Regions from separate parts of the Streptomyces sp. NPDC058812 genome, predicted to be linked through region 1. Evidence: riboswitches for the same ligand, from Rfam matches in the RefSeq annotation. Region 1 holds a riboswitch; the other holds the start of a gene.

The links. Region 1 has a riboswitch for S-adenosylmethionine ahead of ACFW48_RS27990 (aminotransferase class V-fold PLP-dependent enzyme). Riboswitches for the same ligand answer to the same signal wherever they lie in the genome.
Positions count from the first base shown of each region.
Region 2: another riboswitch for S-adenosylmethionine. It lies ahead of thrC (threonine synthase); the one in region 1 lies ahead of ACFW48_RS27990 (aminotransferase class V-fold PLP-dependent enzyme).

Region 1 covers NZ_JBHYOB010000016.1:3,978-18,079, reverse strand. Annotated here, with positions in the region: gene ACFW48_RS28035 (NYN domain-containing protein) at 1-1,075, opposite strand, end outside; gene ACFW48_RS28030 (hypothetical protein) at 1,137-1,376, opposite strand; gene ACFW48_RS28025 (rhomboid family intramembrane serine protease) at 1,534-2,307, shown strand; gene ACFW48_RS28020 (Lrp/AsnC family transcriptional regulator) at 2,304-2,585, shown strand; gene ACFW48_RS28015 (small secreted hydrophilic protein) at 2,666-2,986, shown strand; gene ACFW48_RS28010 (ATP-binding protein) at 2,916-4,397, shown strand; gene ACFW48_RS28005 (response regulator transcription factor) at 4,417-5,079, shown strand; gene ACFW48_RS28000 (SLC13 family permease) at 5,176-6,591, shown strand; gene ACFW48_RS27995 (glycerate kinase) at 6,612-7,859, shown strand; gene ACFW48_RS27990 (aminotransferase class V-fold PLP-dependent enzyme) at 7,769-9,166, opposite strand; SAM riboswitch class IV at 9,335-9,451, opposite strand; gene trpD (anthranilate phosphoribosyltransferase) at 9,532-10,596, opposite strand; gene ACFW48_RS27980 (cytochrome bc complex cytochrome b subunit) at 10,740-12,377, opposite strand; gene ACFW48_RS27975 (Rieske 2Fe-2S domain-containing protein) at 12,374-13,438, opposite strand; gene ACFW48_RS27970 (c-type cytochrome) at 13,435-14,102, opposite strand, start outside.
Region 2 covers NZ_JBHYOB010000003.1:390,409-404,510, forward strand. Annotated here, with positions in the region: gene ACFW48_RS08660 (Scr1 family TA system antitoxin-like transcriptional regulator) at 1-399, shown strand, start outside; gene ACFW48_RS08665 (DUF397 domain-containing protein) at 383-598, shown strand; gene ACFW48_RS08670 (carboxylesterase/lipase family protein) at 1,459-2,988, opposite strand; gene ACFW48_RS08675 (NADH:flavin oxidoreductase) at 3,085-4,215, opposite strand; gene groL (chaperonin GroEL) at 4,444-6,057, opposite strand; gene ACFW48_RS08685 (cold-shock protein) at 6,350-6,553, opposite strand; gene ACFW48_RS08690 (MoaD/ThiS family protein) at 6,991-7,266, opposite strand; gene thrC (threonine synthase) at 7,263-8,573, opposite strand; SAM riboswitch class I at 8,592-8,739, opposite strand; gene ACFW48_RS08700 (glucosyl-3-phosphoglycerate synthase) at 8,874-9,818, shown strand; gene ACFW48_RS08705 (hypothetical protein) at 9,822-10,487, opposite strand; gene ACFW48_RS08710 (trehalose-6-phosphate synthase) at 10,632-12,035, shown strand; gene otsB (trehalose-phosphatase) at 12,150-13,019, opposite strand; gene ACFW48_RS08720 (DUF3263 domain-containing protein) at 13,108-13,332, opposite strand; gene ACFW48_RS08725 (extracellular solute-binding protein) at 13,394-14,102, opposite strand, start outside.

The DNA of each region.
Region 1 (14,102 bases):
GCTGGGAGAGCTGGCCGAGCAGCCGCAGCCGCTGCTTCTCCAGCGGCATCTGCGGATAGCCGGTCTTGGTGACGTTGTAGCCGTCGACGACCAGGTGCGCCTGGGGCAGCGCGAGCAACTGGTCGAGGATGGCGGGGTCGTTCTCGGACAGGGCGCGGGCGGCGATGTCCTTGGGCGTCATCCGGCCGGGTTCGACCGCGTCCACCGTCTCGGCGGGCCGCACCGACACCGGGGGCAGCGCGAGTTCCCGGCGCAGGCCCTGCGTGGCGTCCAGCAGGGTGTCCAGCAGCAGCCGCACCCGCATGTCCTCGACGCTGCGTCCCTCACGGGCCGCCTTGCGGGTGGCCTCCAGGGCGGCCTCCGCCTCCCCGAGCCGGGTCTTGAGCCGCCGGGTCTCGCTCTCGGCGGCGGAGACCTGTGCGTGCCCCTCGGCGCGGACCGCGTCGATCTCGGCCCGGATCTTGCGCAGCGCCGCCTCGCCGCGCTTGACGTCGCTGAGGGCGGAGCGCAGCTTGCGGTGCAGCGACTCGGTCTCCTTCTTCGCCGCGTCCAGCTCGGCGCGCAGCCGCTCGGTCTCGGTCCGGGTGTGCTCCCGGGCCCGGGCCAGCTCCTCGTGCAGCCGCTCCAGCTCCGCGCGGCTCTCCTCGTCGGCGCGCTCGGCGTCCGCGCGCAGCGCCTCCTCGCCGGCGGCGGTCACCAGCTTCACCCAGCCGTGCGGCCGCAGCACGTAGGCCGCGGCCGCCACGTCGAGCGGGTCCGCGGCCGGCGGCGGGGAGGCGGCGTCCAGGGCCCCGGCCAGTTCCGGCTGGGCCTCTCTGAGCTTCTCGCCGATGCGCTGGCGGAACAGGGGGTCGGTCTCCACGGCGGCGGCCATGGCGTTGCCGGCGAACTTGGCCCTGCGGTTCGGGGCGAACCGGGCGTACTGTCTCAGCTGCGCCGGCAGTTCGCCGAGGGTGAGTCCACCGAAGCCGTCGGACACGATCTGCACGACCCTGCGGCGCACGCCGTCGGGCAGCGGCCGGTCGAGCACCTCGGCGGCGCCGTCGCCCGGCTCCCCGCCATGTGTCTCCACCATCCGTCACCCCAATGCCTCTGCGTGATCCCGTGCGGGGTCACCTCATGCGGGGCCGCTCCGGTCAGGAGGCGGCACCCGGCCTGTCCACGAGTTCCACCTGGTCCACGGCGTTGCACCAGCGGCACCGCACCGACTCGATGGTCTCACTGAGCACCTCGCGCTCCTCGACCTTCGGCTCACCGGCCAGATCGAGGTGCACGTACTCGACGACCTTCGAGGCCCGGGTCACGTCGAAGCGGGTGAGGTTGCCGCAGAGGGTGCAGCGCCACCGCGTCGTGTCGGTCGGCAGGGGAACCGTCATCGTGGCTGTCCGCTCTCTTCCAGTGTCGGTGACGCGCCGGGCTCCCCCGGCGCGTGTGGCTCGTAACCCTACGGCCTGGCGGGTACCCGACGCCCGCGTGTCCACGGCGGCGAGGCGGTCCGGGCGGTTGCGTCCTGTTACGTCATGCTCTGTGTCCATGATCCGCAACTGGAGCACGGCGGCCCTCACCAGGAGGGTGAAGACGGTCAGGACACCAGGCACGTCCCGCACGCCCCGGGGCCGGTCGGCACCGGTGACGTACGGGCTGATCACCCTGTGCTGTCTGCTGTTCCTGATCAGCCCGGCGGCGGGCCTGAATCCGGTGTACGGCACCGGCGACGAACTGCTCGCCGCGCAGCGCGCCTACTTCCGGCGCTGGGGCGTGATCCCCGCAGAACTGTTCGAGGACTCCCCCGGATCGGCCCTCACCCCCGCCACGGCGCTGTTCGTCCACGGCAGCTGGGTGCACCTGCTGGGGAACATGCTCTTCCTCTACGTCTTCGGCGCGATGACCGAGGAACGGATGGGCAGGCTCCAGTTCGCCCTGTTCTACCTCGGCTGCGGCTACCTGGCCCTGCTCGGTTACGCGGGAGCCAACGCCCACTCCCAGCAGTCCCTGGTCGGCGCCTCGGGGGCCATCTCCGCGGTCCTCGGCGCGTTCCTCTTCCTCTTCCCGCGCGCCCGGGTGACCAGCCTCCTGCCCTTCCTCTTCTTCCTGCCGCTGCGGTTCCCGGCCTGGGTCGTCCTGCCCTTCTGGGCCGGCCTCCAGTGGATGGCCGCGGGGCGGGCCGGCGACGGGCCGGGGGTGGCGTATCTCGCGCACCTGGTCGGCTTCGGGCTGGGCTTCGTCTTCGCCTGGGTGCGGTTCGGGCGTACGACTAGAGTGAAGAGCGTTCCAGTGACGGCTTCCGAGGGAGACAAACAGCCGTGATCAGCGCGATCGTCCTCATCAAGACCAGCGTGGACCGGATCCCCGAGATCGCGGAGCAGATCGCCGCGCTGGAGAACGTCAGCGAGGTCTTCTCCGTCACCGGCACCTACGACCTGATCGCCATGGTCCGGGTGAACGAGCACGAGGACCTGGCGGAGGTCATCCCCGGCCGGATCAGCAAGATCCCGGGCGTGGAGGGCACGGACACGCACGTGGCGTTCCGGACGTACTCGCAGCACGACCTGGAGGCGGCGTTCGCCATCGGGCTCGACAACTAGGGCCTGTCGAGGACGCTGATGAAGAGTTCTTCATCCCGGACTCATCCGGGACGCGGGGTATCGGGCGCAGGATCAGGGGCATGGTCTTCTCACGCCGGATGGCGGCCCTGGCGGCCGTCGTCCTGATCCCGCTCGGCATCGCGGCGACCAGCTTCGCCCTCACCGACAGTCCGCAGGAACCCAAGGTCCCGGCCAAGGTGGAGCTGGAGAGCGGCTCCCCCACCCCGACCCCCACCTCCTCCTCGCCCACCTCCTCCTCGCCCGAGCCGACGCCCAGCGACCAGGTGGTGACCCGGCCACCGGTGACCGACAGCGCTCCGGATGACGACGATGACGACGACCGAGGCAACGACGCCGGAGACGACCAGGGCGCCGACGACGGAGCCGGCGACGACGGCTGACCGCGAACGCCGCCGGATCTCGGCCCGGGTCCGCATCCTGCTCTGGCTGCTGCTCGTGATGGCGGTCGCACTCGCCTCGGTGGCCGCGACCACCCGCTCGATCCTGCTGCGCGACACCGACCAGCGGATCAACGGCCTGCTCGCCCAGGAGGCCGGCGAGTTCGCCAACTTCGAGGAGCAGGGCTTCGACCCGGAGACCGGCCTCCCGTTCACCGACCCGGGTCGGCTGCTGCGGGTCTTCCTGGAGAGGCAGTACGCCGACCTGGACGAGGAACTGATCGGACTGGTGGGCGAGCAGGGCAGCAAGCCCACGCAGATCATCCAGCAGCGCGAGATCCCGGTCGCCCTGCCCCTGCACAAGGACGCCGACGCCAGGCGCCGCATCTACGCCTCCCCGGACTCCACCGGCACCCTGCACCGGCCGGAGGGGGACATCCGCTGGGCAAAGGTCACCGTGGCCCGGTACGGCGGCGAACCGGCGGCCGCCTTCGTGGTCGCCTTCCACCCCGGGCGGGAACAGGCCCGCGCGGACGAGGTGTTCCGCGTCCTGCTCGCCATCTCCGGCGTCGCCCTGCTGATGACGACCGGCATCGCCTGGGTGGTCGCGGGCCGCATCCTCAAACCGGTACGGCTGGTGCGGACCACGGCCGCGCAGCTCACCGAACAGGACCTGACCCGGCGCATCCCGGTGCACGGCCACGACGACGTGGCCGCGCTCGCCGAGACGTTCAACGCCATGCTCGACCGGCTGGAACGCGCCTTCGCCACCCAGCGCCGGTTCGTCGACGACGCGAGCCACGAGCTGCGCACCCCGATCACCATCGTGCGCGGCCACCTGGAACTGATGGGCGACGACCCGGCGGAACGCGAGGAGACCGTCCGCCTGGTCACCGACGAACTGGACCGGATGAGCCGCATCGTGGAGGACCTGCTGCTGCTCGCCAAGGCCGACCGCCCCGACTTCGTCACCCCCGAGCCGGTCCAGCTCGCCGAACTCACCGCCGACGTCTACGTCAAGGCCCGCACCCTCGGCGACCGGGAGTGGGTGCTGGCCGAGGTCGCCGACCGCGAAACCCAGCTGGACCCCCAGCGCGTCACCCAGGCCATGGTGCAGCTCGCGCAGAACGCCGTGCAGCACACCACCACCGGCCAGACCATCCGCATCGGCTCCCGCGCCGACGGCACCCGCGTCGAGCTGTACGTCGCCGACTCCGGGCCCGGGGTCCAGCCGCAGGACGCCGAGGTCGTCTTCGAGCGGTTCCGGCGCGGCACGGCCCGGCGCGGGGTGCGCGGGAGCGGTGCCGGGCTCGGGCTGTCGATCGTCAAGGCGATCGCGGAGGGCCACGGCGGGCGGGTCGCCCTGCGCACCACCGAGGGTGGCGGCGCCACCTTCGTACTGACACTGGACTGATTCCGGAAGAGGCACGCCCATGAACCGCATCCTCATCGTCGAGGACGAGGAGCGCATCGCCTCCTTCGTCGAGAAGGGCCTGCGCGCCAACGGCTTCACCACCACCGCTGTCGCCGACGGCGACGCCGCCTACGAGTACGCCCTCACCGGCGGCTTCGACCTGGTCGTCCTGGACATCGGGCTGCCCGGCCGGGACGGCTTCACGGTCCTGCGGGAGCTGCGCGAGTCCCGGGTGACGACCCCGGTGATCGTGCTGACCGCACGGGACTCCGTACGGGACACGGTGGCCGGCCTGGAGGGCGGCGCCGACGACTGGATGACCAAGCCGTTCCGCTTCGAGGAACTGCTCGCCCGGGTTCGGCTGCGACTGCGTACGGCGGCCAGGGCACCGGAGGTGACGGTGCTGAGGTCCGGCGACCTCTCCCTGGACCTGCGTACCCGCCGCGCCCGTGCCGCGGAGCGGACGGTCGACCTGACGGCCCGTGAGTTCGTGCTGCTCGAACTGTTCCTGCGCCACCCTGGGCAGGTCCTGTCGCGGGAGCAGATCCTGTCCCACGTGTGGGGCTACGACTTCGACCCCGGCTCCAACATCGTGGACGTCTACGTGCGGGCGCTGCGCAAGAAGCTGGGGGCGCAACGGGTGGAGACGGTACGGGGCATGGGGTACCGGCTGCCGGGCTGACGTACCCGGCCCGCCGACGGCCGACCGGCTTTTGTGTGAAGTTTCCTTCATGTCGGGCTCATTGAGGACTCACCACCCGGGAGAACCCTCGATGACGTGACGTTGAACCTCCGCCTGGCGGCGGCCCTCTGCGTGGCGCTGTCCCTGTGCGCGCTGCTGGCGGTACCAGCGAACTTCCCCGCCCTCGGCGGTGACGCGCGCCTCACCCTCGCCGTGTTCGCGCTGGCCACCTGCGCCTGGATCGGTACGCCGATCGACGACACGTACATCGCGCTGGGCGCCGGACTCGCGCTGACCGCTACCGGCGTGATCAGCAGCGACACCCTCTTCGGCACCCTCGGCGACGACACGGTGTGGCTGCTGATCTGCGCCTTCGTGCTGGCGGCGGCGGTGACCCGGACCGGCCTCGCGGGGCGGGCGGCGGCGTTCCTGGTCGGCGGGGCGCGCAGCGTACGGCAGTTGGTGCATCTGACGACGGCCGCGCTGGTCGTGACGGCGTTCGCGGTGCCGGCCACGTCGGGCCGGGCGGCGCTGGCGTTGCCGGTGTTCCTCGCCCTCGCCAAGGCCCTCGCCGACCGGAAGCGACTGGTCGTGATGCTGGCGCTGCTGTTCCCGACCGTGATCCTGCTGTCGGCGGTGGCGACCCTGATCGGCGCGGGAGCGCATCTGATCACGGTGTCGGTGCTGTGGGAGGCGACCGGCGACCGGATCGGCTTCACCCAGTGGCTGCTGCTCGGCCTGCCGCTGGCCGTGACCTCCTCCCATCTGGCCGCCGAGACGGTCCTGTTGACGACCACACGGCGAGCGGACCGCAAGGCCCCGGTCCACATCACCGCCGAGGAGATACAGCGGCACAGCGAGAAGCCGGTCACCGGTCCCTGGACGCAGGCGGAGAAGCGCTGCGCCGCGCTGCTGGCCACGGTGGTGGCCCTGTGGTGCAGCGAGCCCCTGCACCATGTGTCGCCCGCGGTCGTGGCGCTGATCGGGGCGGTCGTCGCCTCCTCGCCCGCGCTCGGCACCGTACAGCTCAAGGACGCGCTGAAGACCGTCCCCTGGTCGCTGCTGCTGTTCATGGCGGCGACCATGGCGATGGGCGTCGCGCTCGCCGACTCCGGCGCGGCGAGGTGGCTGGTGTCGGGGCTGCCCGCGCACGTCGCGCCGGCCGTCTTCCTCGGGGTCGTGGTGGCGGTGAGCACGGCGGCCCACCTGGTCCTCCAGTCCCGCTCGGCCCGCTCCTCCGTCCTGGTCCCGCTGGTGATCGCCGCGGCCGTGGGCGCCGGGGTCAACCCGGTCGCCGCCGCGCTCGCCTCCACCGCGGCCGCCGGTTTCTGCCACACGCTGCCGGCCTCCGCCAAGCCGGTCACGCTCTTCTCCGACATCCCCGGCACCCCCACCTACTCCCCGCGCGACCTGCTGCGGCTGTCCGCCGTCCTGGCGCCGCTGACCGCCGCCCTCGTGCTGTTCTTCGCCGCCGCCGTCTGGCCGCTGCTCGGCGTACCCGTGACTCGTTGAAGGAGCCCTCCATGTCCTCCATGCCCTCTCCGCTGAACCGTGTCGTCGTGGCCCCCAGCGGCTTCAAGGAGTCCCTGTCCGCGCAGGCCGCCGCCGACGCCATCGCGGCGGGTGTCCGCCGGGTCCTGCCGGACACCGAGATCGACCGCGTCCCGCTGGTGGACGGCGGTGAGGGCACGGCCGTCGCGCTGGCCGCCGCGACCGGCGGGCGGCTGGTCGCGCTGGCCGCCACCGGCCCGGTCGGCGAACCCGTCGGCACCCATTTCGCGCTGCTCGGCGCCCAGGACACGGCGGTGGTGGAGATGGCGGCCGTCGCGGGCCTCTCCCTGGTCCCCCGCGCCCTGCGCGACCCGGGCGCCACGACGACGTACGGCGTCGGCGAGCTGATCCGCGCCGCGCTCGACACCGGGGTACGGCGCGTCCTGGTCGGCTGCGGCGACTCGGGCACGTCGGACGGGGGCGCGGGCGCACTCCAGGCGCTGGGGGCCCGGCTGCTGGACGCCGACGGCTTCGAACTCCCGCACGGCGGCCGGGAGCTGAGCCGCCTCGCCCGCATCGATCCGTCCGGTCTGGACGCCCGGCTGAAGGACACCGAGCTGCTGGTGGCCTGCAACCCGTTCAACGTGCTGTGCGGCGAGCGGGGCGTGGCCCGGGTGTTCGGCCCGCAGAAGGGGGCGACGCCCGCGCAGGTCGAGGAGTTGTCGGCCGGTCTGGAGAACTGGGCGCGCGTCCTCACCCGGGACCTCGGTGTCATCGGCACGGACCTGCGAGGCGGCCCCGGCACCGGCGCCTCCGGCGGGCTGGGCGCCGGGCTGGCCGCGGTCGGCGGCCGGCTGCTGCCCCGCTTCGACGTGCTGCTCGACCACCTCGACCTGGACGCCCGCCTCGCCCGCGCCGACCTGGTGCTCACCGCCGAGGGCGCCCTGGACCACCAGACGCCGCGCGGCAAGGTCCCGGCCGAGGTCGCCCGCCGCGCCAAGCTCTACGGCCGTCCCGTCCTCGCCCTGGCCGGCACGCTCGGCGAGGGCGCGCACGAGGTGCCGGGGGTGGACGCCTGCCACGGCATCATGCCGGCGCCGATGGCCCTGGCGGACGCACTGCTGCGCGCCGCCGAACTCCTCACGGACGCCACGGAGCGGGCGCTGCGGATGATCCTGCTGGGGTCGCGGCTGCCGGGTCAGGCGGCGGTGCCGGCGGCCGCGGTGCCGACCGCGGAGGTGTCGGCGGCGGACGTGTCGGGCACGCAACGCCCGTCCTCGGTCCGGTAGTTCCACCGGGCGCCGTCGTTCACCAGTTCCTTGACGGCGTTCACGAACCGCTCGACGTGCTCGTCCGGGGTGCCCGCGCCGAAGCTCACGCGGATGGCGTTGAGGGACTTCTCCCCCGGCGCCGCCTCGGGGGCGCCGCACTCGCCCTGCGCCTGCGGGTCGCTGCCGAGCAGGGTGCGCACCAGCGGGTGGGCGCAGAACAGACCGTCGCGCACCCCGATGCCGTACTCGGCGGAGAGCGCGGCGGCGAAGTGGGAGCTGTTCCAGCCGTCGACGACGAAGGAGAGCACGCCGACGCGGGGGGCGGCGTCGCCGAAGAGGGAGAGGATCCGCACCTGCGGCACCTCGGCGAGGCCCTCCCGCACCTTCCCGATCAGGTATTCCTCGCGGGCGACCAGCGTGTCGAACCCGGCCTCGGTGAGGGCCTTGCAGGCGGACGCGACGGCGTAGGCGCCGATGACGTTGGGCGACCCGGCCTCGTGGCGGGCGGCGCTGTCGTGCCACTCCACGTCCACGCCGCCGTCGGCGCGCCGGGTGACCCTGCGGCTGGCGCCGCCGCCGGCGAGGTACGGCTCCGCCTCGCGCAGCCAGTCCGCGCGGCCGGCCAGCACACCGGAGCCGAAGGGGGCGTACAGCTTGTGCCCGGAGAAGGCGACCCAGTCGACGTCCAGGTCGGCCACGGAAACGGGGTGGTGCGGGGCGAGCTGGGCGGCGTCCAGGACGATCCGGGCGCCGTGCGCGTGCGCGGCGGCGGCCAGTTCGCGCACCGGCCACAGCTCGCCGGTGACGTTGGAGGCGCCGGTGACGCACACCAGGGCGGGGCCGTAGGGCTCGCGGGCGGCGAGGGCGCGCTCCAGGGTCTCGACGGCCTGCGCGGGAGTGCGCGGGGCGTCCAGGTAGGTCACGTCGGCGTCCCGCCAGGGCAGCAGCGAGGCGTGGTGCTCGGTCTCGAAGACGAAGACCCGGCAGCCGGCGGGCAGCGCGGCGGCGAGCAGGTTGAGGGAGTCGGTGGTGGACCGGGTGAACACGACCTGGTCCCCTTCCCGGCATCCGAGGAACTCGGCGACGGTCTCCCGGGCGTTCTCGAACAGGTCGGTCGACAGCTGCGACAGGTACCCGGCCCCGCGGTGCACGCTGCCGTAGTAGGGGGCGTAGGCCGCCACGTCGTCCCAGACCCGCTGGAGCGCGGGCGCGCTGGCGGCGTAGTCGAGCGCGGCGTAGGTGACCTCCCCGCCGGTGACGAGCGGGACGGTGACGTCCCGGCCGAGCACGGGCAGCGGGGTGGCGACAGCGGTGGGTACGGACATGGCGGACTCCCGTGAGGACCAGCGCCAAGAGGGGCGCTGTGAAGATGCGAAGTGAAGAAGAGGTGTGCGGAGGCGGGGCTCTGCGGCCCTATCGCATTCGCTTGTTCACGGGAGACTCCCTCGGACGACCCAGGACCCCTGGACCCACACTCTTGAAAGCGTGCGAGGGGTCCGCGCTTGCCGTGAACCTTGCTGTCCACGGCCTGGTCTTCACCCGGGGCACCCCGCCACGGACGGAGGGTTGCCGGACAGTCGGCCGGGGCCTCATGACTGTCACTCATGACCTGACGAAAAACCTAGGGGAAATGATCGGCGCCCCGCAACCCGAGTCCGGATCGCGGGACGCACGTCACACGAGAGGGCGGCTACGCGTGGGTCGCCGCCACCCAGCGCTCCAGGACCCGCCTGGCCGCGCCCGAGTCGACCGCCTCCGCGGCCCGGTCCATCCCGGCCCGGATCTGCTCGGTCAACGGCCCGTCGCCCGGCTCCAGCGCCACCAGGGCCGCCGCCGAGTTCAGCAGCACCGCGTCCCGCACGGGGCCCGTCTCGCCGGCCAGCAGGCGGCGGGCGACGTCGGCGTTGTAGGAGGCGTCGGCGCCGCGCAGCGCCTGAACCGGTACCAGTTCGAGGCCGACGTCCCGCGGGTCGAAGGTCTCCTCGGTCACCCGGCCGTCCCGCACGACCCACACCCGGGAGGTGGACGTCGTGGTCAGCTCGTCGAGGCCGTCGTCGCCCCGGAAGACCAGGGACGAGTGGCCGCGCTCGGCGAAGACACCGGCGATGATCGGCGCCATCCGGGCGTGGGCGACCCCGATCGCCTGGGACTTCACCTGGGCGGGGTTGGTCAGCGGACCCAGGAAGTTGAACACGGTGCGGATACCCAGCTGGCCGCGCGCCGCCGCGACATGGCGCAGTGCCGGGTGGAACTTCACGGCGAAGCAGAAGGTGATGCCGGCCTCCTCGGCGACCTCCGCCACCCGCTTCGGCGTCAGCTCCAGGTTGACCCCGAGCTTCTCCAGGACGTCGGAGGCCCCGGACGCCGAGGAGGCGGCCCGGTTGCCGTGCTTGACGACCCTCGCGCCCGTGCCGGCCACGACGATCGCCGACATGGTGGAGATGTTGACCGTCTTGGCGCCGTCGCCGCCGGTGCCGACGATGTCGACCGTCTCCCCCGGCACCTCGATCACGTTGGCGTGCGCGTACATGGTGCGGACGAGGCCGGAGATCTCCTCGACGGTCTCGCCCTTGGACCTGAGCGCCACCGCGAAGCCGGCGATCTGCGCGTCGGTCGCCTCGCCGCGCATGATCACGTCCAGCGCCCAGGCGGTGTCGTCCGCGGAGAGGTCCTGGCCGTCCAGCAGTCCGTTCAGCAGGGCGGGCCAGGAGCGGCCCGCCGCGGTGTCGCCTCCAGCGGGGGTCACAGCGCTCATGAGCCGCTCCTGAATCGTGTGTTTCGCGGAAAGGGAGTGTGGTCCCACGTGTGGTCCCACCCTATCCAGCCCCGGGCACGGCGAAGGGCCCCGTCCGCGGAACGGACGGGGCCCTTCGGCCGTGGTGTGGCGACGCTGGAGGGTCAGTGGTGGCCGTGGCCGCTCGTGATCTCCTTGTACTCCTCGACGGTCGGCTTCGGAATCTGCGACTCCTCGCCGTAGTACCCCTTGCTCAGCTTGGCGCGGAGCTTCTCCGTGCGCTTCACCTTGCGCCGGACGCCGTTCTCGTCGACCTCCGGGCCGATCTCGGCCGGCTTGTACTGCTCGTGCGCCGTGAGCGTGTGCAGCTGCTCCTGGCTGAGCGGCTCGTGCACCTCGATGAACTCACCGTGCGGCAGGCGCTTGATGATGCCCGACTCGCGGCCGTGCAGCACCTTCTCCTTGTCCCGGCGCTGGAGGCCGAGGCAGATCCGCTTGGTGACTATGAACGCGACGACCGGGGCGACGAAGAACCCGATGCGGACGAACCAGGTGATCGCGTTGATCGACAGGTGGAAGTGCGTGGCCCACAGGTCGTTGCCGCCGCCGATCAGCAGCACCATGTACCAGGTGATCCAGGCGACACCGAAGGCGGTCCGGGTCGGGGCGTTCCGCGGGCGGTCCAGGATGTGGTGCTCGCGCTTGTCGCCGGTGACCCAGGACTCGATGAACGGGTAGACCGCGATCGTCGCCAGGACCAGCGGGAAGATGATCAGCGGGATGAGCACACCCAGGACGAGCGTGTGACCCCAGAAGTTGATCTCCCAGCCCGGCATCACACGGATCAGGCCCTCGGAGAAGCCCATGTACCAGTCGGGCTGGGCGCCGGTGGAGACCATGTCCGGCCGGTAGGGGCCGATGGACCAGATCGGGTTGATCGTGGCGATGGCCGAGACGGCGGCGATCACACCGAAGACCAGGAAGAAGAAGCCTCCGGCCTTGGCCATGTACACCGGCAGCAGCGGCATGCCGACGACGTTCTTGTTGGTCTTGCCGGGACCCGCGAACTGCGTGTGCTTGTGGTAGAAGACCAGGATCAGGTGGCCGACCACCAGGCCGAGCATGATGCCCGGCAGCAGCAGGATGTGGATCGAGTAGAACCGGGCCACGAAGTCGTGGCCGGGGAACTCCCCGCCGAAGAGGAAGAACGAGATGTACGTGCCGACGATCGGCACGGACAGGATCGCGCCCTCCATGAAGCGGATACCGGTGCCCGAGAGCAGGTCGTCCGGGAGCGAGTAACCGGTGAAGCCGGTGAACATGCCGAGGACGAACAGCAGGAAGCCGAACAGCCAGTTGATCTCACGCGGCTTGCGGAACGCGCCGGTGAAGAAGACGCGCATCATGTGCACGAACATGCCGGCGAGGAAGATCAGCGCCGCCCAGTGGTGGATCTGCCGGATGAGCAGACCACCGCGGACGTCGAAGCTGATGTCCAGCGTCGAGGCGTACGCCTCACTCATCAGCTGGCCCTGCAGCGGCACGTACGAGCCGTGGTACGTGACCTCGTTCATCGAGGGGTGGAAGAACAGCGTCAGGTACACACCCGTGAGGATGATGATGATGAAGCTGTAAAGGCAGACCTCACCCAGCATGAACGACCAGTGGTCGGGGAAGATCTTGCGCATGTTGGCCTTGGCCAGGGAGTAGATCCCCAGCCGGCCGTCGGCCCAGTCGGCGACGCGCTCGCCGGCCGGTGCCTTCCCGCGAGAGCGGGGGGCTTCGTTGGCTGTAGTGCTCATCCGCGCTCCCAGAAGGCAGGACCGACGGGCTCTTCGAAGTCGCCGAGCGCTTCGAGGTAACCCTCGTCGTTCACGCCGATGCGCAGCTGCGGCAGGGCGTGACCGGCGGGACCGAAGATCACCCGGGCACCGTCGGCAAGGTCGAAGGTGGACTGGTGGCAGGGGCAGAGCGCGTGGTGCGTCTGCTGCTCGTACAGGGAGATCGGGCAACCGACATGGGTGCAGATCTTCGAGTACGCCACGATGCCCTCGTGCGACCACTCGAGCTCGCGCTTGTCCTTGATGGCCTCCGGCTCCAGCCGGATGATCATCAGGGCCGCCTTGGCGATCTCGGTCATGAACTCCTCGTCGTGCTCCTCCAGGCCCTCGGGCATGGCGAAGGTGAGCGAGCCCACCGCGACGTCGGAGGGGCGCAGCGGCTCGTGGGTGTTCATGTTGACGAGCAGCTTGCCCTTGGACCACAGGGTGTGCCGGAGCTTGGTGCCGGGCAGCGGGCCGAGGTCGCGCAGCAGGACGACGCCGGAGAGCGGCACCAGCGTGAGCGCGCCCAGCATCGTGTTGCGGATCAGCTTGCGGCGCCCGATCACGGACTCCTTGGCGCCCTGCTTGAAGTCCGCGTGGACCTTGGCACGGGTCTCGGCGTCGGCCTCGATCGGGTGACGCTCGTCGGCGACCTCCTCGTCGGACATCAGCGTGCGGGCCCAGTGGACCGCGCCGGCGCCGATCGCGAACAGCGCGACGCCGAGCGTCATGCCGAGCGCGAAGTTCAGCGCACTGATGTGACCGAGCGGGAAGATGTAGACCGACTTGTCGACCGGGATCGTCACGAACGAGGCGATGAAGCCGACGGTGGCCAGCATCGACAGCGTGAACAGCAGGGCGACCGTGCGCTCGGACCGCTTGGCGGCCCGCTCGTCGGTGTCCTGGATCCGGTGCTCGTGGGGCGGCAGACCCGGGTCGGCGAACGGGTTCTGCTCGTCCGCGGTGCGCAGCGAGCCGTGCCGGTGCGGGGCGTCCTGCTCAGCGGGCAGGTTCTCTTCTGGAATGTCTTGGCTACTCATGACTTCTTGGCCTTTGCGGTCCGAGCGGCGACCCAGACGGCGACGGCGATCAGGGCGCCCAGTCCGAACACCCAAGCGAACAGACCCTCACTCACCGGACCGAGTCCGCCGAGGTTGAGGCCACCGGGCTCCACGGTGTCGTCGCTGTTGACCGCGTCCAGGTAGGCGATGATGTCCTTCTTGTTCTGCTCCGACATCGTGGTGTCGGGGAAGGAGGGCATGTTCTGCGGGCCGGTCTGCATGGCCTCGTAGATGTGCTTGGGATCGACGTCCTCGAGGCTCGGCGCGTACTTGCCGTGCGTCAGGGCGCCGCCCTTGCCGGTGAAGTTGTGGCACTGCGCGCAGTTGTTGCGGAACAGCTCACCGCCCTTGGCGATGTCCGCGCCCTCCGGGCCGTACTTCTCCTCCGACGGGATGGCCGGACCGGCACCCAGCGAAGCGATGTAGGCGGCCAGCTGGTCGATCTCGGCCTGGGAGTAGATCACCTTCTTGCGCGGGACCTGCGCGCCGGGCTGCTGGGCCGGCATACGGCCGGTGCCCACCTGGAAGTCGACGGCCGCGGCGCCCACGCCGACCAGGCTCGGGCCGTCGGTGGTGCCCTGACCCCCGGTGCCGTGACAGCTGGCACAGCCGACGGCGTAGAGCTTCTTGCCCTCGTCGATGG
Region 2 (14,102 bases), on a different contig from region 1:
GCTCGGCTACTGGACGGTCCAACAGCGCCGCTGTTGTGGGTCGTACTTGACGAGGCCGCGCTCCGACGGCCAGTCGGCGGAACAGCGGCCATGGCGGAGGCCCTCCACCATGTTGCGGGCATGGTGGGCCGTCGCCGGGTCATCGCGCAGGTGCTCCCGTTCAGTGCCGGGACGCATGCCGCCATGGGAGGCTCGCTGAAGCTCATGGAGTTCGCCGACGCGGCTCCGCTCTGCTTCGTCGAGGGACTGGACATGGGCAAGCTGCTGGACGATCCCGCCACGCTCGCCCGCCACACCCTCACGTTCAGCCTCCTCCAGGCCACCGCTCTCTCCCCACCCGACTCCCTGGCCCTGATCCAGTCGGTGGCGCAGACTTACGAGCATGAACAGCACCCCTGATGCCGAACTCCGTAGCGTCACTTGGCACAAGTCCAGCTACAGCGCAGGGGACGGGGGCGACTGCCTCGAAGTCGCCGTCGAAGGGACCGTCGTCCCCGTCCGCGACAGCAAGAACCCCCGCGGCCCGAAACTCCTGTTCCGAGCCGACGCCTGGACTGTTTTCGTCAGCGACCTCAAGGCGTCCCCGGCCTACAAGTGACCGTGGGGGCCGCCCGCTTCTTGGCCAGTGTCGTGCTTCCACGACCCGAGTAAAGGGCGCTGCGCGTCGGCTGCGCCGATCGGCCTGCGGCCGACCCTTGACTCGGCTCGCTCCAGTACGAGGGAGAAGCGAGCAAGCGGCCCGGGAAAAGTGGTGGCCCGGGCACGCCGGTCCCCTGAGTCGGCTCCCGGCTCCCCGGCGTGATGGAGCGCGCTCGCGCCTCGCCAGCACGCCGGGAGAGCTTAGCGGCTTGCGGCGGGTGGGTGCTGCGGTGGCGCACCGGCTCCGGTGGCGGCACGCCTCGCCGTCTCGGCGACTACCGGTGGGTGCGCGCGGAGGGTGGTGGAGGGGGGTGATTGGAGCGAATGACCCACGCCCTATGGCCCTCGACACGCGTTTGCGCAGGATGAGCGGGTTGCGTGTGGGCGATGGGTGGGACAAACGCTCCAATCAGCCCCGCGAGCACCTCCCCTGGCCTGGCCTGGCCTGGGGACCCTCCCAAAAAGCGAGGACACTTCGGGCCGAAGTGTCCTCGCTTTTCGAGACCACCCCCGCCCCCACCTACTCACCGCAAGCCGCTGAGACGGCCCGGCGTGCATGCGAGGTGCGAGCGCGCCCCACAGCCCCGGGACGTCACGCAGCCGACGTAAGGGACCGGCGTACCCGGGCCACCGCTTTCCCCGGGCCGCCCGCACGCTTCTCACCCGTGGTGGAGCGAGCCGGGTCAAGGGTCGGCCGCAGGCCGATCGGCGCAGCCGACGCGCAGCGCCCTTGACGCGGGTCGCGGAGGCACGACACTGGCCGAGAAGCGGGCGGCCCCCACGGTCACTTGGAAACCGGGGGTGCCGTGAGGCCGGCTCTCACTCCCCCGGCTTCAGCAGAGGCAGCGCCGCGAACTCGTGCCCCTCCCACAGGCGCCTCGACGCCTCCTCCGGGTACGGCGCGACGACCGGCTCCGCGTCCAGGACCTGGACCAGGCGCCGTTCCGTGCCGTACGCGGGCCAGCCGGGGTCGCCCGTGCGCGCGAACGCGGTCCACGAGGACCGGAAACGGGACGACAGGGCGAGCGCCTCCGGCGAAGGTTCGGCACCGCCGAAGACGAGCAGCCCCACGTCGGCCTGGAACGTCCCGAAGAGGAGCGGGACGTCCAGAGCGTGGCAGGCGCCCAGCGCACCGTCGGCCGGGGCCGGCCAGGTCAGCTCGTAGACGTGGGCCCGGCCGCCGCCCGCGAGGTGTGCCTCGGCCAGGTGCAGCGAGGGCATGGCGAACAGCCAGTCGGTCTGCACGCGTTCGTACAGGTCGTTCGCGGACACGCCCGGGTACGCGGCCCGGTAGGCCTCTTCGCCGCCCGGCGCGTACAGGCGTAGGGCCGCGCTCGCGCGCTCCGCACCGATCTGGCCGAGCTTGCCCGCCATCGCGGTGAAGAGGCGGTTCTCGTCGCGGTTGTGGCCGACGATCAGGTCGACGTCCCGGGACGCGCCGGACGCGAGTGCCTGCCACGGTATGACCGGCAGTACGTCGCCGTCGACGACCGGTGAGTACGGGGTGACCGTGGGCGCGGCCCGGCCCCAGCGGTCCACGCGCCCGGGCATCTTCGGGGCGAGGGACTGCCCCGCCTTGACCAGCTGTCCCGGGTCCACGGCCGCCAGGTCGGCGACGGTGGGGCGCAGGCCGAGTTCGGCGGCGAGGGCGGCGCCGACGTCCCGGGCCAGCTCGTCGGAGTAGAACGTGCCCGGCACGCTCTGGGCGATGGCGCGGTGGAAGAGGCCGGCCGCGCGGGGCATCGCCATGAGGGAGGCCACGGAACCGGCGCCCGCCGACTCGCCGAAGACGGTGACCCGGTCCGGGTCGCCGCCGAACGCCGCGATGTTGTCCCGCACCCACTCCAGCGCGGCCACCTGGTCGAGGAGACCCCGGTTGGCGGGGGCGCCGTCGATGTGAGCGAAACCCTCCATGCCGACGCGGTAGTTGAAGGTGACGACGACGAGGTCGCCGTCCTCGGCGATGCGGCGGGCGTCGTAGCCGGGGCTGCCGGAGTGGCCGAGCTTGTAGGCGCCGCCGTAGATCCACACCATGACCGGGCGGCGGGCGGCCGGGTCGGGGGCGGGGGTCCAGACGTTGGCCGTCAGCCAGTCGTCGCCCTCGGGCACGTCCAGGACGCCGGTGGCGCCCGCGATGCCGAGGTCCTGCGGGGGCGGCGGGCCGAAGGAGTACGCCTCGCGTGTTCCGTCCCAGGCGCGGGCGGGGCGCGGGGCGGCGAACCGGGCCTCGCCCACCGGCGGTTCGGCGAACGGGATGCCGCGGAAGACGCTCAGGCCGTCCTCCCGCCGTCCCCGTACCGATCCGGCGGCGGTGCGCACCACGGGCCCCGAGGCCTCGGGGTTCGTCATCGATCACTCCTCACTGAACGCCGTTGGACGTACGTACGGCAGTAGTTGGTGATCCCACGGACTTTACGCCGCGGTGCGCATCCGGACCGGTCCGGGTCAGCTGAGGGACTTCAGCGACGCCGCGTCGTAGGGGGCGAGCGCGTCGAAGTTCCCGGCGAGGACCTTCTCGGCCCACCGCGGGTCCTGGAGCAGCGCCCGGCCGACGGCGACGAGGTCGAACTCGTCGCGCTCCAGGCGGTCGAGGAGGTTGTCGAGGCTGCCGACCGGGGCGCCCTCGCCCAGGAAGGCCTTGGTGAAGTCGCCGTCCAGGCCCACCGAGCCGACCGTGATGGCGGTCCTGCCCGTCAGCTTCTTGGTCCAGCCGGCGAGGTTGAGGTCGGAGCCGTCGAACTCGGGACGCCAGTAGCGGCGGGTGGAGGCGTGGAAGGCGTCGACGCCGGCCGCGGCGAGCGGGGCGAGGATCGCCTCCAGCTCCTCGGGGGTCTCGGCGAGGCGGGCACCGTAGGCCTCCTGCTTCCACTGGGAGTAGCGGAAGATCACGGGGAACCCGGGCGAGACGGCGTCGCGCACGGCGGCCACGATCTCGGCGGCGAAGCGGGTGCGGGAGACCGGGTCGCCGCCGTAGGCGTCGGTGCGGCGGTTGGTGCCCGCCCACAGGAACTGGTCGAGGAGGTAGCCGTGGGCGCCGTGCAGTTCCACGCCGTCGAAGCCGATGCGCTCGGCGGCGGCAGCGGCCTCGGCGAAGGCGCCGATGACGTCGTCCAGGTCGCGCTGGGTCATCACCTTGCCGGTGACCTCGTCCTCGCCGATGCGCAGGCCGGAGGGGCCGACGGCGGGGGCGTCCGCGAACGGCGGCTCGCCGGCCTTCCGCACCATCCCGACGTGCCACAGCTGCGGCACGATCGTGCCGCCCGCCGCGTGCACCGCCTCGGCGACCTTCGCCCAGCCGGCCAGCTGCTCCTCGCCGTGGAAGCGCGGGACGCTGTCGCTCTGCCCGGCCGAGTCGTGGCCGACGTACGTGCCCTCGGTGACGATCAGGCCGACACCGGCGGCGGCGCGACGGGAGTAGTACGAGACCACGTCGTCGCCGGGGATGCCGCCCGGGGAGAACATCCGGGTCATCGGGGCCATCGCGATGCGGTTGGGCACGGTCAGGCCGTTGATGGTGGCCGGGCGGGCGAGGATCTGGGCGGCGCGCGAGGCGGCGTCGGGGGCGGTGACGGTCACGTGGGGGCTCCTAGGGAGGTACCGGGTGGTATGTGCGCATGCATTGATCGCGCCTACACGACAACGGGCGCACCCCTCGCGGTCATTCCGCCCGCGGCTCCCGGCCCGGCGTGATCCATGGCACATCGCGGACGGGAGCCGGCGAAAACGCCCGAGGGCGGCACCCCCTGCCGGAACAGGGGGTGCCGCCCTCGGTACGTGAAGGACGGTCGATCAACCAGAGGTCGATCAGAAGTCCATGTCACCGCCCGGAGCGCCGCCCGCGGCGGCCTTCTCCGGCTTGTCGGCGATGACGGCCTCGGTGGTGAGGAACAGCGCGGCGATGGAGGCGGCGTTCTGCAGGGCAGAGCGGGTCACCTTCGCCGGGTCGATGATGCCCTCGGCGATCATGTCGACGTACTCACCGGTCGCGGCGTTGAGGCCGTGGCCGACGGTCAGGTTGCGGACCTTCTCCACGACGACGCCGCCCTCGAGACCACCGTTGACGGCGATCTGCTTCAGCGGGGCCTCCAGGGCGAGCTTCACGGCGTTGGCGCCGGTCGCCTCGTCACCCGACAGCTCCAGCTTCTCGAAGACCTGGGAGGCCTGGAGCAGGGCCACGCCACCACCGGCGACGATGCCCTCCTCGACGGCCGCCTTCGCGTTGCGAACGGCGTCCTCGATGCGGTGCTTGCGCTCCTTGAGCTCGACCTCGGTGGCGGCACCGGCCTTGATGACGGCCACGCCGCCGGCCAGCTTCGCCAGGCGCTCCTGGAGCTTCTCGCGGTCGTAGTCCGAGTCGCTGTTCTCGATCTCGGCGCGGATCTGGTTGACCCGGCCCTGGACCTGGTCGGCCGAGCCGGCGCCGTCCACGATCGTGGTCTCGTCCTTGGTGATGACGACCTTGCGCGCGCTGCCCAGGAGGTCGAGCGTGGCGTTCTCCAGCTTGAGGCCGACCTCCTCGGAGATGACCTCACCGCCCGTGAGGATGCCGATGTCCTGGAGCATCGCCTTGCGGCGGTCGCCGAAGCCCGGGGCCTTGACGGCGACGGACTTGAAGGTGCCGCGGATCTTGTTGACGACCAGGGTCGACAGGGCCTCGCCCTCGACGTCCTCGGCGATGATCAGCAGCGGCTTGCCCGACTGCATGACCTTCTCCAGGAGCGGCAGCAGGTCCTTGACGTTGCCGATCTTGGAGTTGGCGATCAGGATGTACGGGTCGTCGAGCGACGCCTCCATACGCTCCATGTCGGTGGCGAAGTACGCCGAGATGTAGCCCTTGTCGAAGCGCATACCCTCGGTGAGCTCCAGCTCCAGACCGAAGGTCTGGGACTCCTCGACGGTGATGACGCCTTCCTTGCCGACCTTGTCCATGGCCTCGGCGATGAGCTCGCCGATCTGGGTGTCGGCGGCGGAGATGGAGGCCGTGGAGGCGATCTGCTCCTTGGTCTCGACGTCCTTCGCCTGCTCCAGCAGGGCGGCGGAGACGGCCTCGACGGCCTTCTCGATGCCGCGCTTCAGGGCCATCGGGTTGGCACCGGCGGCGACGTTGCGCAGGCCTTCCTTGACCAGGGCCTGGGCGAGAACGGTCGCGGTGGTCGTACCGTCACCGGCGACGTCGTCCGTCTTCTTGGCGACTTCCTTGACCAGCTCGGCGCCGATCTTCTCGTACGGGTCCTCGAGTTCGATCTCCTTGGCGATGGAGACACCATCGTTGGTGATCGTGGGGGCGCCCCACTTCTTCTCGAGGACGACGTTGCGGCCCTTGGGGCCGAGCGTCACCTTGACGGCGTCCGCGAGCTGGTTCATGCCGCGCTCGAGGCCGCGCCGTGCCTCCTCGTCGAACGCGATGATCTTGGCCATGTGAAGTGGTCCCTCCAGGACTGGGGGTGATTCCTTCGGACCGCGCCCGCGCCCGCGACGGACGGCTCGCCGGCCTCGTGGTTCCTTCCCCACCCGGCCTGCGGGCCTCACCGACCCGGTCCTTCGTTGTCACTCTCACCTTCAGAGTGCTAACGCAATGATTAGCACTCGACCCTGCCGAGTGCAAGCGCCTCTCGGGGATCGGCGCGGGTTCGGGGCAGACCGAAGGGCCCGCACCCCGTGGGGTGCGGGCCCTTCGGAGAAGACCGCTGACTTGCCGTGGTCGCGCGTCTCAGGCGCTGAGGCGAACCATGTCGGCCTGCGGGCCCTTCTGACCCTGCGAGATCTCGAACTCGACCCGCTGGCCTTCTTCGAGGGTGCGGTAGCCGTCCATCTGAATCGCGCTGTAGTGGACGAAAACATCCGCACCACCGTCGACCGCGATGAAGCCGTACCCCTTCTCCGCGTTGAACCACTTGACGGTGCCCTGAGCCATGCCTAACTCCCCTATTACTGGCCCTTGCACAGATCCGCACTTCGCGGACCCGGGTCAGACCTCACCCCCCACGACTGGGGGCGTGCGCCGGAACGCGTCGACCGCGGCTGAATGTATCTGTCCAACTGCCGTCTGCAACAGGTCAATCGGACGAGAAATCTGGACGTACCTGGTCCGGAATGTGGCGAGAATTCGCCTGAATTCGGGTCAAGTCGGGGCACACAAAGAGAACAAAAGCCGCGAAATACGCCCACACTTTGGCTACATCTTGTCGGGCCGGCGGCAGGAATTCAGGGTTCCCGACCTTCCGATCGGGAGCGCGTTCCCCAACCCTACCGCGCTCAACCACATGGAATTGCCCCCTCCGCTTCTCTTACGGAGGGGGCAATTCGTTGAACTGAGCGTTACCGCGATTACCAGAGGTAACGAGGGGCGGGTCAGCCGCCGGCGACCGCCGGGATGATGGAGACGCCGGCGCCCTCCGGGGTCGCGGTCTCCAGGCCCTGCTCGAAGCGGACGTCGTCGTCGTTGACGTAGACGTTGACGAAGCGACGCAGCTTGCCCTGGTCGTCCAGGACACGGGCGGCGATACCGGTGTGGTTCTTCTCCAGGTCGGCGATGACCTCACCGAGGTTCGCGCCGTCGGCGGCGACCTCGGCCTTGCCGCCGGTGTAGGTGCGCAGGATGGTCGGGATGCGAACGGTCACGCTCATGCGAGGCCAGCCTCTCGGAAGGAGTCCAGGTTCGGGCGGATGGTGGCGGTGAGGCCGGTGCCGGCCACCGCATCGAGGGTCTTCAGGCCGTCGCCGGTGTTGAGGACGACGGTGGTGAGGGACGGGTCCAGGACGCCGTCCTCGATCAGCTTCTTGGTGACGCCGACCGTCACGCCGCCCGCCGTCTCCGCGAAGATGCCCTCCGTGCGGGCCAGCAGCTTGATCGCGTCCACGACCTGCTCGTCGGTCACGTCCTCCACGGCGCCGCCGGTGCGGCGCGCGATGTCGAGGACGTAGGGGCCGTCGGCCGGGTTGCCGATCGCCAGGGACTTGGCGATGGTGTCCGGCTTCTGCGGGCGTACGACGTCGTGGCCGGCCTTGTAGGCGGTGGACACCGGCGAGCAGCCCTCGGCCTGGGCGCCGAAGATCTTGTACGGCTTGTCCTCGACCAGGCCGAGCTTGATCAGCTCCTGCAGCCCCTTGTCGATCTTCGTGAGCTGGGAGCCGGAGGCGATCGGGACGACGAGCTGGTCGGGCAGGCGCCAGCCGAGCTGCTCGCAGATCTCGTACGCGAGGGTCTTGGAGCCCTCCGCGTAGTACGGACGCAGGTTGACGTTGACGAAGCCCCAGCCCTCGCCGGCCGGGTCGCCGATCAGCTCGGAGCAGAAGCGGTTCACGTCGTCGTAGTTGCCCTCGATGCCGACCAGCTCACCGCCGTAGACGGCGGCCATGACGACCTTGCCCTGCTCCAGGTCGTGCGGGATGAACACGCAGGAGCGGAAGCCGGCGCGGGCGGCGGCGGCGCCGACGGCACCGGCGAGGTTGCCGGTGGAGGAGCAGGAGAGGGTGGTGAAGCCGAAGGCGCGGGCGGCCTCGATGGCCTGCGCGACGACGCGGTCCTTGAAGGAGTGCGTCGGGTTGCCGGAGTCGTCCTTGACGTACAGACCGCCGGTGACACCCAGCTCGCGGGCCAGGTTGTCGGCCTTGACCAGCTTGGTCCAGCCCGGGTTGATGTTCGGCTTGTCGGCCACGTCGGCGGGGACGGGCAGCAGCGGGGCGTAACGCCAGATGTTCGCGGGGCCCGCTTCGATCCGCTTGCGCAGTTCCTCGGTGTCGTACGCCGAGAAGTCGTAGGCGATCTCGAGCGGGCCGAAACACTCCTCGCAGGCGAAGACCGGGCCGAGCGGTACGCGGTGACCGCACTCGCGGCAGGTGAGCGCCGCGGCGGGACCGAGATCGACCGGGGTGGCGGCGGAGGGGGTGGAAGCGGTGGTGTCGGTGGTGCTTTCGACAGTCTGCACAGCCATGTGAGGCGAGGCCCTTTCTCCTCATCTTCCTCACGACGCATCTCGCCGTGAGACGGATTTGGCACCTTCCCTAGCCGGGAGCCTCGCCACGTCCGCGTGACAAGAACCGACTGGAGGGTTGCCGGGGCTTCAACGGGCCGTATCCCTCTGCCCCTCTGGATGAGCGGTCTTCAGTTGTTGTTCGCGCGGTGACCCCGGCATGCGATGGTCACCCGCGTTGTTCAAGACTGTAACCGACGTCCATGACCGTTGAGATAGTCGTCCGAACCGCGAGATGGATCACAGAGGGAGCCGGAGACCGTGCTGGAAGAAGTCGAGCGCTGGCTGAGCGCACGCTCCTGGTCCGTGGCGGACCGGCCGATCCAGCAGCTCATGGCCGCCAAGCACGCCACCGGGCAGTCGGTCAGCGTGGTGCTCCCCGCCCTCGACGAGGAGGCGACCGTCGGCGGCATCGTCTCGGTGATCCGCCGGGAGCTGATGCTGCGGGTGCCGCTCGTGGACGAGCTGGTGGTCGTGGACTCCGGGTCGAGGGACCGTACGTCGGCGGTGGCCGCGGCGGCGGGCGCCCGTGTCGTGCACCGCGACGCGATCCTCCCCCGCGTCCCGGCCGTGCCGGGCAAGGGCGAGGTGCTGTGGCGCTCGCTGCTGGTGACCGGCGGCGACATCGTCTGCTTCGTCGACGCGGACCTGCGCGAGTTCTCGGCCGACTTCGTGTCCGGGATCGTCGGCCCGCTGCTCACCGAGCCGGACGTGCACCTCGTGAAGGCCATGTACGACCGGCCCCTCGACGCCGCTCCCGGCCAGGGCGGCCGGGTCACGGAACTCATGGCCCGTCCGCTGCTCAACATGCACTGGCCGCAGCTGGCCGGCTTCGTACAGCCGCTCGGCGGCGAGTACGCGGCCCGCCGTTCCCTCCTCGAACAGCTCCCCTTCCCCGTCGGCTACGGAGTCGAGCTGGGCATGCTGGTCGACGCCCTGCACCTGGTGGGCCTGGACGCCCTCGCACAGGTCGACGTCGGCGTCCGCAAGCACCGGCACCAGGACGGCCAGGCACTGGGCCGCATGTCCGCCGCGATCTACCGCACCGCCCAGCTCCGGCTGGCCCGCGGCCACCTGGTCCGGCCGTCCCTCATCCAGTTCGAGCGGGGCGCCGACGGCTTCGAGCCGCGCACGTACTCCGTGGACGCCGAGGAACGGCCCCCGATGACGGAGATCGCGGAGTACGCGGCCCGGAAGGCGGCCTGAGCGTCAGCCGGGTACGCCGTCCGACCAGCGCCAGGTGCCGCCGGAGTCCGGCTCGCAGGTCAGGTACTCGCCGCCGCGGCCGTGGGTGCTCAGGCCACGGTGCTTCTTGGCGCAGAACTGGCCGTCGGCGTAGCAGTTGCCCGCGGGACTGGTGAGCTCGCAGCCGCCGGTGCCGCCGCCGGAACCGGTGCCGGGGTCCGCCGTCCGGGCCGGCTCCTCGGGCCGCGGTTCCGGTTCCGGGGTGTACAGCGCGTCCCCGGAGCAGTCGTGGCCGTTGCGCGGGACGGTGAACGCCACCTCGTGGGAGCCGCCGGGGTCGTCGATCTGCTCGCAGACCTCCTCGCCCGCGGACCAGGAGGAGGCCCGCTTCCCGCCGGTGCCCTGGAGCTGGACGGCGTAGGCGAGCCCGGCCTTCTTGGCCGCACCGACCGCCTCTCCGATGGTGGCACCGGTGTGGTCGTCCAGCGTGACGACGGCGGGTGTGGGCGTGGGGGTAGGTGTGGGGGTCGGCGTCGCGGTCGGTGTCGGCGTCGGTGTGGCGGTGGCCGAGGCCGGTCGCCCGTCCGCCGCGTCCGCACCGGCGCTGCCGTCGCCGCAGCCGGCCAGGGCCAGCGCGGAGGCCGCGACCAGTGCCACCGCGCCCGCGCGTCCGCGCATGCGTATGGGCATGGAGCCCACCCCCCAGGAAGTTGAAATGTGCACCGCACATCCTCATTCCCTTCACGCCATCCACACAAGGCGCGTGACGCAATCGATGCCGAGGGACCGCCCGCCCACGTTTGAGGGTTTCGGGGCCGGGCTAGGTTGAGGCGTATGGCTTCAACCTTCGGTGCTGCTCAGGTGCTGGTCGCCTCCAACAGGGGGCCGGTCTCGTACGAGGTGCGGGAGGACGGTTCGCTGCACGCCAAACGCGGCGGTGGCGGGCTGGTCTCCGGACTGTCGGCCATCGGGCCGGACGCGGGGGCACTGTGGGTGTGCTCCGCGCTCGGCGACGGCGACCGCGAGGCGGTGCGGCGCGGGGTCGGCGAGGACGGCGTACGCATGCTGGACGTACCGGCCGACGTGCACGCGGACGCGTACAACGGCATCGCCAACTCCGTGCTGTGGTTCGTGCACCACATGCTCTACCAGACACCGCTGGAGCCGGCCTTCGACGCGGAGTTCCGGCGGCAGTGGGCCTCCTACGAGGCGTACAACCGGGCCTTCGCCGAGGCGCTGGCCGAGGAGGCGGCCGAGGGCGCGGTCGCGATCGTGCAGGACTACCACCTGACGCTGGTGCCGGGGATGCTGCGCGAGCTGCGGCCGGATCTCAGGATCGGGCACTTCTCGCACACGCCGTGGGCGCCGGTCGACTACTTCCGGCTGCTGCCGGACGACATCGCCGAGCAGGTGCTGCGCGGCATGCTCGGCGCCGACCGGCTCGGGTTCCTCACCCGGCGGTGGGCGGACGCGTTCACCGCGTGCTGCGACGCGCTGGTGTGCGGGCTGGGCGGCACGGAGATCGGCGTGCACGGGCTCGGCGCGGACGCGGACTTCCTGCGGCAGCGGTCGCACGAGGCGGACGTGGACGAGCGGATGGCGGCGCTGCGGGACGAGATCGGCACGGCTCCGGACGGCGGTGCGCGCCGCACGATCGTGCGGGTGGACCGGACCGAGCTGTCGAAGAACATCGTGCGGGGGCTGCTGGCGTACCGGGAGCTGCTGGCCGGGCGGCCGGAGTGGCGGGAGCGGGTGGTGCACGTCGCGTTCGCCTACCCCTCGCGGCAGGACCTCGCCGTGTACCGGGACTACACCGCCGAGGTGCGGCGGGTCGCGGATTCGATCAACGACGAGTTCGGGACGGCGGGGTGGACGCCGGTCGTGCTGCACGTGAAGGACGACTTCGCGCGGTCGCTGGCGGCGTACCGGCTGGCGGACGTGGCGCTGGTCAACCCTGTGCGGGACGGGATGAACCTCGTCGCGAAGGAGGTGCCGGTCGTCTCCGACGAGGGGTGCGTGCTGGTGCTGTCCCGGGAGGCGGGGGCGTACGAGGAGCTGGGGGAGGACGCGCTGGTGGTGAATCCGTACGACGTGTCGGGGACGGCGGAGGCGTTGCACGAGGCGTTGTCGGTTGGTGCCGGGGAGCGGGCGGAGCGGTCGAAGAGGTTGGCTGCGGCGGGGACGGCGTTGCCTCCGGCGCGGTGGTTTCTCGAGCAGTTGGAGGCGTTGCGGGGCTGAGCGGGGGCGGGTCGCGCGGCCCGGCGCCGGCGGGGTGCCGCCTGCGGCCCCCGTGCCGCCCCAGGCCGTTCAGGCACTGGGGGAGGCACGACTGCCCGCGGGCTGCGGCGGGGGCTACGCGAGCCGTGCGGCCAGGGAACGCAGTAGCCGCACCACTCCCGGCGGGCCGTCGACCACCACGTCCGCTCGTTCGCGGAGGTCCGGGACCTCGTCGCTGCCGCTGCAGACCAGGAGGCCGGGGGTGCCCTCGGTGCGGAGGGTGTCGACGGCCGTGAAGGCGGGCAGGTCACCGAGGTCGTCGCCGGCGTAGAGGACGGCCCCCGCGTCCAGCTCCCGGACGTACTCCCGCAGGGCCGCGCCCTTGTCCATGCCGGGTGGGCGCAGTTCCAGGACCATGCGGCCCGGTTCGACGATCAGGCCGTGGCGGGAGGCAAGGTCGGTGAGGGGGGCGCGCAGGGCGTCGAAGGCGGCCTGGGGGTCGGGGGCGCGGCGGGTGTGGACGGCGACCGCGTGGCCCTTCTCCTCGATCCACGTGCCCTGCCCCGCCCCGGAGCGCTCCAACAGCCCCGGCAGCTCGGCGCGGACGGCGGCGACGCCGGGGTGCGGTTCGGGAGTGGTGAGGGCGCCGGTGGCGGCGTCCCAGCGCTCGGCGCCGTAATGGCCGAGGACGACGAGGTGGTCGAGGCCGGGCACGTCGGCGAAGCCGCCGTGGTGGACCGCGACCTCTGCCGGGCGGCCGGTGATCACCGCGACGGAGGCGACCTTCGGGGCGAGGGCCGCGAGCGCCGGTACGGCGTCCGGGTGGGCGCGGGCCCGGTCGGGGTCGGCGACGATCGGGGCGAGCGTGCCGTCGAAGTCGAGGGCGATCACCGCGCGGCCGGGGCCGGTGAGAAGGGCGTCGAGCCCTTCGCGTCCGGCCGCCGTCGCGGGTGTCGGCAGGTGGTCCGGGGAGTCGTCACGGGTGGAGTCCTGGTGGCTGCCCATACCGCGAACCTATCCCGCCGGGGCGGAAGACAATCTCGCCGCTGCCTCGCCACTGCCGCACCGCTGCCCCATCGTGCCTCGCCGTGCCTCACCGCTCCGAGCGACGCGACTCCCGTATCCGGCGCAGCCGGTTGACCGTCACCGGGTCGGCCGCCAGGGCGCGGGGGTCGTCCAGGAGGGCGTTGAGGAGCTGGTAGTAGCGGACGGGGGCCAGGCCCAGCTCCTCGCGGATCGCGCGCTCCTTCGCGCCGGGGCCGGGGAAGCCGCGGCGTTCCAGCGCGAGGATGTCGCGCTCCCTCTGTCCCAGGTCCATGGACGGCACCGTAACGCCCGCCACCGACAGCGGCCCGATACGCCGCTACTCAGCCACTCCGCTACTCAGCGCTGCCCGCTCGCATCGCCGTCGTCTGGATCTGGCCGAGTACCTCCTCGGGGCTGCCGCCGGGGGCGACCGCCTGGCCGATCTGCTTCTTGACGTCCGCGCTGACCGAGGCCCAGGAGGTCTTGCCGACCGGGTACAGCTCGGAGAGCAGCAGTTCGTCCAGGAAGGGCTTGAGGTTCTTGTCCTCCGCGGCCGTGCTCATGACCTGGGACGCGGACGTGGTCACCGGCAGCAGGTCGTACTTGCGGGAGAAATCGAGGACGTTCTCGTCGCTGTAGACGAAGTCGAGGAAGTCGCCGATCTCCTCCTGGTGGCCGTTCTCCTTGAAGGCCGTCATCCAGTCGGTGACGCCGAGCGTGTTCCGGCTCTCGCCGTCGATGCCGGGAGTGGTCACCATGCCGTACTTGACCCCCTTGTCGGAGGCCATCTTCATCAGCGAGGGGTGCCCGTTGAGCATGCCGACGTCACCGTTGGCGAAGGCGGCGAAGGCGTCGGCCCGGTCGAGCTCGCCGGGGGCGACCGGGCCGGTGAGGCCCTCGCCGACCAGTTCGTCCCGCAGCCAGGTGAAGGTGGTGACGTTCTGCGGCGAGTCGACGGAGTAGGTGCCGACGTCGTCGGTGTAGCCGCCCCCGCCGCTGAGCATCCACTGCATCGTCTCGGCCTGTGCCTCCTCGGCGCCCAGCGGCAGCGCGTACGGGTAC